One region of the Pseudoalteromonas sp. S3776 genome, then DNA from elsewhere that is predicted to be linked to it. Evidence: riboswitches for the same ligand, from Rfam matches in the RefSeq annotation. Region 1 holds a riboswitch; the other holds the start of a gene.

Region 1 (4,218 bases):
CTATATTAATGGTGGCATGTGTTACTTTATTATCTATTGCAACGGCATCTTCGGCATCAAGGGCTAGGTCATGCAAGTAGGGCAGCACCCCAAGCACAGGTTTTTTCGTATAGCACTCAAGCCAATCTAGACCACTTTGCAATAAACTGATATCGCCTCTAAAGCGGTTTATAACAAAGCCTTTTACGCGCGCTTGCTCAGATTCGCTTAGCAGCGCAAGTGTGCCCACTAAATGCGCAAACACACCGCCTTTGTCTATATCGGCAATAATAATGACAGGGCAATCTACCGCTTCTGCGTACCCCATATTGGCAATGTCGTTTTCGCGCAAGTTTATTTCTGCGGGGCTGCCTGCGCCCTCAACCAATAATAAATAGAACTGTTTAGCTAGGCGTTTATGCGAGGCAAGCACCGCATCCATCGCCACTTTTTTGTAGTCGTGATACTTGCTCGCTTCCATATTACTAATGGCTTTGCCATGAATAATAACTTGTGCGCCCGTATCGCTATTTGGTTTAAGTAATATAGGATTAAAGTCGTTTTGAGGCTCTACATTAGCCGCTATTGCTTGCAAAGCTTGCGCTCGGCCTATTTCGCCGCCTTCTTTTGTAACCGCGCTATTAAGCGCCATATTTTGCGGTTTAAAAGGCGCAACCTTTACCCCCCGCTTTGCAAATACTCTGCAAAGCGCAGCGACTAAGGTGCTTTTTCCGGCATCTGACGTAGTGCCTTGAATCATTAAGGTTTTCATCCGCACTATGCCTTTGTTTTTCTAAAAAAGAGCAAGCTTAGAAAAAATGCGCTACCCATAGCTGCTGTAATCACCCCTACAGGGAGCTCTTGGTTTTTAAGTAATGAGCGCGAAAGCACATCGACCCACACCATAAACGTGCCGCCCACTAAGCTTGTGATGAGTAAGCCAGCAGTACTGCCTTGAGATATAAAAAAGCGCACTATGTGCGGCACCATTAAACCTACAAAACCAATACCGCCACATAAGGCCACCAGCACGGCCGTTATTAACGAACTCAATACCAGCATTAAAATTCTAAACCGGTGTACACGCACCCCAAGCGTTATGGCGCTTTCATCGCCAAGAAGCAACGCATTTAACTGCCTTTTAAAGCTCAGCATAAAGCCAATACACACCACTATAACCACACATGGCAACCATAACGTGGCCCATTGCGCGCGGGCAAAGCTGCCTAACGTCCAAAATAAAATACCAGCCACTGCTTGCGGGTCGCTCCAATACAGCAATAAACTGGTAAATGCGCTAAATAAAAACGACAGCGCCACACCCGCTAACAACATAGACTCTACGTGCGTATTTTTTTGCCGCCCAGCAATAAGTATCAATAAGCCCATAGCTAAAAAGCTTCCTAATAAGGCAGCAGTCGATAACATAAACCCAGCACTTATACCTGTTACAGCCATAAGCAGTACAACCCCAAACGACGCACCTGACGATATACCAAATAAGTATGGATCGGCGAGCGGGTTACGAGTAACCGTTTGCAAAATAAGCCCAGCAATAGCCAAACCTGCGCCCGCCATAAAGGCAAGTAAAGTACGGGGCAACCTAAGCTCATAAATAATACGTGCGTTAAGCGAGCCCTCCCCTGCTGATAAAACACCGGTGAGTACATCACTTAACGGCGTATCTGCTGCGCCAAAGCTCAGTGCACTAAAAAGACTGCCCAGCGCAATTAATAAGGCAGCTATAAAAACAGTCCACGGGTTTATGTTTGTTATATCCATTTAATTAATAGCCATAAAAGTAAGTAATATGAGGAATAGTTTGGCCATTTTCTGTGCGCTGTGGGTGGCTGGTTACGTGTGCACATACCCCAAAAACATCTGCTAGCATTTCTTCACTAAGTACCTGCTCAGGCGAGCCTGTATGTGTTATTTTGCCCTTATTAATAACCACCAGTTCATCGCACATAGCAGCTGCTAAATTTAAATCATGAAATGAGGCAAACACAGTGACCCCTAGCGATTTTGCTAATTCCATCACTTGTATTTGGTATTTAACATCCAAATGGCTGGTTGGCTCATCCATAATGAGTAATTGCGGTTGTTGTACTATAGCGCGGGCAATTAATGCTCGTTGCTTTTCGCCCCCCGAAAGTGATTCAAAATTTTGCTTACACTGCTGCTCAAGCCCTACGGTTTTTATTGCCTGTGTAATTTTTTGTTTGTCGCTGTGGGTAGTGGCGCTAAATAGTGGTTTATGAGGCGTAAGCCCAAGGGCAACCACATCAAATAACGTTAGGTTAAATTGAGCAGGCGTTTCTTGCAGAACGACAGCAACATATTTTGCGTAATCTTCACTTTTAAGCTGCCAAATATCCTGCTGATTAAAGGTAATTTTGCCTGTGGTGGGTTTATTAAAGCGATACAAACAGCGCAGTAAGCTCGACTTACCCGCCCCATTTGGGCCAATTAAGCCAATAAATTTCCCCTTTGTTATAGGCAAATTAATAGTGTTTAAAATGGCGTGATTATCAACTTCCCACGACACATTTTGAATGTCTAATAAAGGCGTGTTTGGCGCTAATGTAGTTTGCAAAGTGAGTCCTTTAAAAACGCGCACTCACTAAGGCACCGCTAAAAAACTAGTGCACTAATAAAATGAGTTTACCCGCTCGTTAAAATATTTCATTCATTTGTATCTGACTTAAAGCACGCTGCTCATTACAGTTACGGGAATAGTTGAGGAATTTCACCCCATTCCAAATGAGCGTCTATTATGGGCGGGTAAGTAAATAATTTAAAGCAAAAAAACCGCGCACATCAGGGCGTGTTGTTCTTTGCGGATTGAAATTTGTTCAATCTAGGGGCGATTAAATCGCGGCGCGAGATTTGTAACCTAGTGGGCTAAGTGAAAATCGAGCAACAAAGAGTTTATCGCCCCTAAGAAGAACCCGAAGGGCAGCGCATGTTTGGCATTTATGCTGCGTTATCGCCTATTTATGTGGAATAACCACACTTCATAGGCTCTGCCTTGCCTAAAAACCAAACACGCTGCTGCAAATTCAACCATCAAAGTTCAGCACGCCCTAGGCACGGTTAAAAAGGGAGCGTTTTAACTAATTTAGCGAATAGTTAAAACTTGTATTCCATACCTAAGCCAACGTAGTCTTGGTCAACATTGTTGTCCATATCAAAGCTTGAGTAAAAACCAAATACTTTAATGTTTTTATTAAACTTATGATCAACACCTACAGAAACTGCCGTTTTGTCATCGCTATCATCAAAGTCCATTGCTTGGTACTGCACTTTAAACGTGTTTTTACCCATGCTGTAGGCTGCGTTTAATAAGTAGCCATCCGCTTCTGCGCTACCGTCTACTTTTTCTTGAGTTTGGTACATAGCGCCTAATTTAAAGCTCTCTACTTTACCTTGGATTGACGCACGCACTACATCGTAGCCATTTACTTCGCTATCGGCTGCAACCGAGGCGTAAACCGCACTCTTTTTAAGTGCAGCGTCACCGTAGGTAACCGCCATTGAATAACCGTTATCTGCATCTACGTCATCTTCGGCAATAAATGTAGCAAGTACTTTAAAACCTTCGTAGCTTTTAGATGTATAAGTGATTGAATCACCCAAGCGGTTTTCACCTTTAAAGACGTTTTTAATATCGCCTTCAAGATCATTAAATAAATCTAATTTGCCCTGTGATTGCTTAAGTGCCGTATCGTTACGACCCACAACAACTTGACCATAAGCACCTTTTAAACCTACGTATTGGTTGCGTGCAGAAATATTGTCGTCGTTATCACCTTTAGAGTCAGCATCAGATACATCAACTTGAAACTCAAACTTATAAACCGCTTCTAATCCATCTGTAATCTTTTCAGATCCCTTTAGGCCAAAGCGAGATGCATTACTTTTAATTTCAGTGAAAGACCCTTCACCGTCATCAGATGATTGCACAGTAACATTCGCTTTACCGTATACATCAACATCTGCAAACGCACTAAAAGATAAACCACTTACTAGAGCGATACATAAGCTCGATTTTACACAATTCATGTTATTTCCTCGATAATCACAAAACTAATTTTTTAAAACAACTGCAGTTTGTCATCGTTAAATGACAGGTATATTACAAAGGAAACATTTTTGTCTTTTTATTTTAATAAAAGTGTCTAAATTCTGAAAACAAACCGACATGAATATTTAATAAACAAAATTGTACCCACTCAA
Region 2 (4,218 bases), on a different contig from region 1:
AGAGGCTGATCAACAGGTAATGCAATTGTTTGATATTTTAGCCGCTAAAATTTCTAAACGAGGTATGGACGTGGCAAGCTTAGATTTGCAAGATATTACTCGTGCTGGCAAAAATGTGTTTCGTAATGTTGTACTTAAACAAGGCATCGAAAAAGACATGGCTAAAAAAGTAGTTAAAGCCATTAAAGACTCAAAAGTAAAAGTACAAGCTGCTATTCAAGGTGAAGAAGTACGTGTAACGGGTAAAAAGCGTGACGATTTACAAGCCGCTATGCAAGTCGTTCGTACTGCAGATTTAGGTCAGCCTTTCCAGTTTAAAAACTTTCGCGATTGATTAGCTAAGTCCTGCCATTAGTATTTTAAAGTGAAAATTTAAATGTGTGGTTATTAAATGTAATAGCCACACATTTTACCCCGTCCTAATTACAGCCTTTATTTACTCGCAACCCTAAACCCCTTTTACCTGCGTAAAATCACACTACTGTGCTTCCATACTCTTTGAACATTATTTAAATGCATTATTAAACCTGCTTAGTACGCAGTTGCGTATATTAGGCTATTCTTAATATCAATATTACTTAATAGTGACTGTTAAAGGCTTTAAATGCTTAAGTTTTTTATTTTTATAATTATTATTGTGTGCAGTAAGTTTAGTTATGCTAAGCCAATAAATGTAGATGTGTTGGTAGAGGACGGTTACTTTCCAATTATTATTAATGCTGAAAAAGAGCAAGGGGTAGCTCCAGAGTTTATTAAAATACTCAATGATTCTCAAAATGACTATAAATTTACGCTTAACTCTTTGCCTGTAAAAAGGCTCAAAAAGTGGGTGGAGTGGGGTGAGTTTGATGTGTTGTTTTTAATGGCTAAGCAATGGGTGCCCGAGGGATCAAGAAGCGCCTTACAGGAAACGAGTTTTTATGTTATTGCTAAAAATGAGCTATATACGTTAGCACAGAACGCCCAAAAGCAAAGCTATTTCGATGACTTACATGCTTTAACAAAAGCGGGGGTATTGGGGTATTCCTATCGTTTTGCTGATTTTAAAACTGATGCACAATATTTAAGTGAAGAACACCAAGTTAGTTTAACAATTGATGAGTTTAACGTTGTAAAAATGCTGCTATTAAAGCGAGCAGATGTAGGGGTTATAAACAATATTGCTTATCAATATTTTAAAAAGAATAACATTTTTAATATGGACCTACTTTATAGGAGCAATACACCAGATGCTATATACGATACTCACTTTTTAGTTAACCCTTCGCGCAGTAAAATTTCGGTAAAACAAATGGATAAGCTTTTAAATGCGCCCGAAATAAAACCAAAAATCACCGCGCTTTTAAGCTCATATGGCATAACCTCTAGCTTTACACAAAACAATTAATTTATTTTTTAGCTATATAGACGTCCGTTGACATTTGTAAACAAACTGCTCACAATAACCGCCTATTTTCAAGGTGCTTGCTGGTTGCTAAATACAGGGTTTAAAGTATTAAAACTAACAGCAAGATAATCGGGAAGTTGGTGAGCCTTTATGACAAAAGCAATCCCAACACTGCCCCCGCAACGGTAAAGTATTAACGCATTTATGTGTTTACTGAGTCCGGAGACCGGCCTTGAAGTAATCTTACTTACTTAAATCTTTGCGGTGGGCAAAGATAAGGAACATCATGCTAAATAAAACAACTCTTGGCGTTGCTATCTCGGCTGCGTTGTCTTTTTCTGCCTTTGCTTCAGAAAATCCAATTGAAAAAATCACTGTAACCGCTAATAAATTTGAACAATCAATAAATAATGTTTTAGCAAGCGTTAATGTTATCAGTCGAGAACAAATAGACAAAAGTAATGTACGCGATTTACCAACCTTACTAAGCACACAAGTGGGTTTTCAAATTAATCCTAATGGGGGCTTTGGCCAAACGTCGGGCGTATCTTTACGTGGTACAGGTTCTGGCGATACGTTAATTTTAATTGATGGCGTTCGCACGGGCTCAGCCACACTTGGCCAAAAAGCACTAAGTAATGTGCCGCTAAATAGTATTGAGCGAATCGAGATCATAAAAGGATCGCGTGCCGCTGTTTATGGCTCAGACGCCTTAGCTGGTGTTATTAATATAATAACGCGCGAAGCGAGTAATATCTCGCTTGATGCCACATTTGGCTCTAATGCCTATCAAAACTACCAGCTTGCGGGCTCTGTTAAATCGGCTGATGTGACTAGCGCTTTTAACGCCGGTTTTGAAAAAACAGATGGCTTTGACGCGCTGCAAGGTGTTGCCCCAGATGACGATGGTTACGAAAATAAGAATCTAGGTTTTAAAGTCAATTATGTTGATGCTCACTATGGTAATTTTAAGCTACTAGGTCAGTACAGCGAAGGTTACGCAGATTATGATAGCAGCTTTAGCCCTGCTACGAGCACAGTTGAAAGAGGGGACTTTAAAAACTATCAGTTGTCGGCGCAGTGGAGCAAAAACTACACTAACCAATCTCATGCTCTTGAGGTTGCTTTTGCAACGGATGATTCTAACAGCACGTATGTAGATTTTTCTACAGGTGGGCCAACAACCAGTACGTTTATTACTAAACGTTCGCAAGTAGATTACAACGGCCAATACCGTTTAACTAATACGCTTAATATTAGCGGCGGCGTTAATTGGTATAAGGATGATGTATCACACAGTTCTCAAGCTTTTGATGAAGATAGCCGCGATGTATTAGCTGTGTTTGTTGGGGCTTACTACGACACCGATACTGTGCTTGCCAATTTAACTCTTCGCCAAGACGACGATGAACAGTTTGGCGATGAAACAACCTATACTGCGGCGGCCGGTTATCATTTATCTGAAAATTCAACATTTAGAATTAGTCAAAGCACGGGTTTTAAAGCACCTACGTTTAACGATTTATACTACCCAAACTTTGGTAATCCGGACCTGCAACCTGAAAAATCAACAAACCGCGAACTTGGTGTTAATGTTAATTTTGATAGTGCACAAGTCGATTTTGCAATTTTTAGAAACGATATCGAAGATAAAATTGATTACGATGCAAACTTTGCATTAGCTAATATAAACGAAGCTCGCTATGAAGGGGTTGAGTTTAGCCTTGCTCAGCAAGTTTTTGGGTTTGATAGCCACTTTAATTTTGCGTACTTAAGTGCTGAAAATAAAGAAACCGGCGATGAGCTACGCAACGTTGCCAAGCGCACTGTTAATTGGGAAATCGCAAAGCAGTTTGGAGATTTTGATGCTCGCATTGATGTGCAATACCGCAGTGATCGCGAGGGAGCTGTAACGCGCCTAGGATCGTATACACTTTGGAACCTAGCGGGTAATTATCAAGTAAACGATAGTATTGAGTTGTCGCTTCGTGTAGAGAACCTATTTGACAGAGATTACAATGTGGTTGACTCAAGAGCTGACTTTACAAGCGGTGAAGTCTACTACTATAACACCCCAGAACGTCGCTTTTTTGCAGGTGCAAGCTATCAGTTTTAATGGCGTTATTTAATATACAAAAGCCCGATTTATATCGGGCTTTTTAATGTGAGTTTAGAACCAATTTAACAACGCAAATTAGCTAGTCAGCTAAAAACGCTTTAAATACAGTTTCAAACTTGTGTAATTTAGGTGCTATTAAAATACTACAGTAACCTTGCTGTGGGTTTTCGTTGTAGTAATCTTGATGATAATGCTCTGCAGGGTAATACGTTGTAGCAGGGCTAACCTCTGTCACTATTGGCTCGCTAATATGGTTTTGTAACTGGGCTATCATCTTATTGGTTTGATTTAATTGCGCATCGTTGTGGTAATAAACAACACTTCTATACTGTGTGCCAATATCGTTACCTTGTCGATTTAGTTGCGTGGCATCGTGTAACGTAAAAAACATGCTAAGCAGTGTTTCAAAGCTCACTACATCGCTGTCAAACTCCAGTTGAACAACCTCAGCATGACCTGTTGTACCTGAACAAACCGATTTATATGTGGGGTTGTCGGTATTGCCGCCAGTGTAACCTGAGCTGACATTTATTACACCCTTTACACGCCTGAATGCGGCGTCTATACACCAAAAACAGCCTCCACCAAATGTTGCTAGTTGTGTTGATGTGCTCATAAGTTGTCCTAATTATGTATGTTGCAGTATTACAGCGAGCATAAATTGATTGCGCCGCAACAGCAAGTTACGGCGCAGTCTAAGCTCAGTTAAGTT

What was found. Region 1 has a riboswitch for cobalamin ahead of CWC16_RS16195 (ABC transporter ATP-binding protein). Riboswitches for the same ligand answer to the same signal wherever they lie in the genome.
Region 2: linked by a shared signal. The riboswitch ahead of CWC16_RS04005 (TonB-dependent receptor domain-containing protein) and the one ahead of CWC16_RS16195 (ABC transporter ATP-binding protein) in region 1 are both predicted to bind cobalamin.

The regions. Positions count from the first base shown of each region.
Region 1 covers NZ_PNCU01000042.1:107,676-111,893, forward strand. Annotated here, with positions in the region: gene CWC16_RS16185 (cobyric acid synthase) at 1-751, opposite strand, end outside; gene CWC16_RS16190 (FecCD family ABC transporter permease) at 757-1,761, opposite strand; gene CWC16_RS16195 (ABC transporter ATP-binding protein) at 1,766-2,575, opposite strand; cobalamin riboswitch at 2,657-2,780, opposite strand; gene CWC16_RS16200 (porin) at 3,112-4,044, opposite strand.
Region 2 covers NZ_PNCU01000007.1:29,093-33,310, forward strand. Annotated here, with positions in the region: gene CWC16_RS03990 (YajQ family cyclic di-GMP-binding protein) at 1-334, shown strand, start outside; gene CWC16_RS03995 (ABC transporter substrate-binding protein) at 605-1,387, shown strand; cobalamin riboswitch at 1,455-1,624, shown strand; gene CWC16_RS04005 (TonB-dependent receptor domain-containing protein) at 1,674-3,503, shown strand; gene msrA (peptide-methionine (S)-S-oxide reductase MsrA) at 3,586-4,122, opposite strand; gene CWC16_RS04015 (efflux RND transporter permease subunit) at 4,212-4,218, opposite strand, start outside.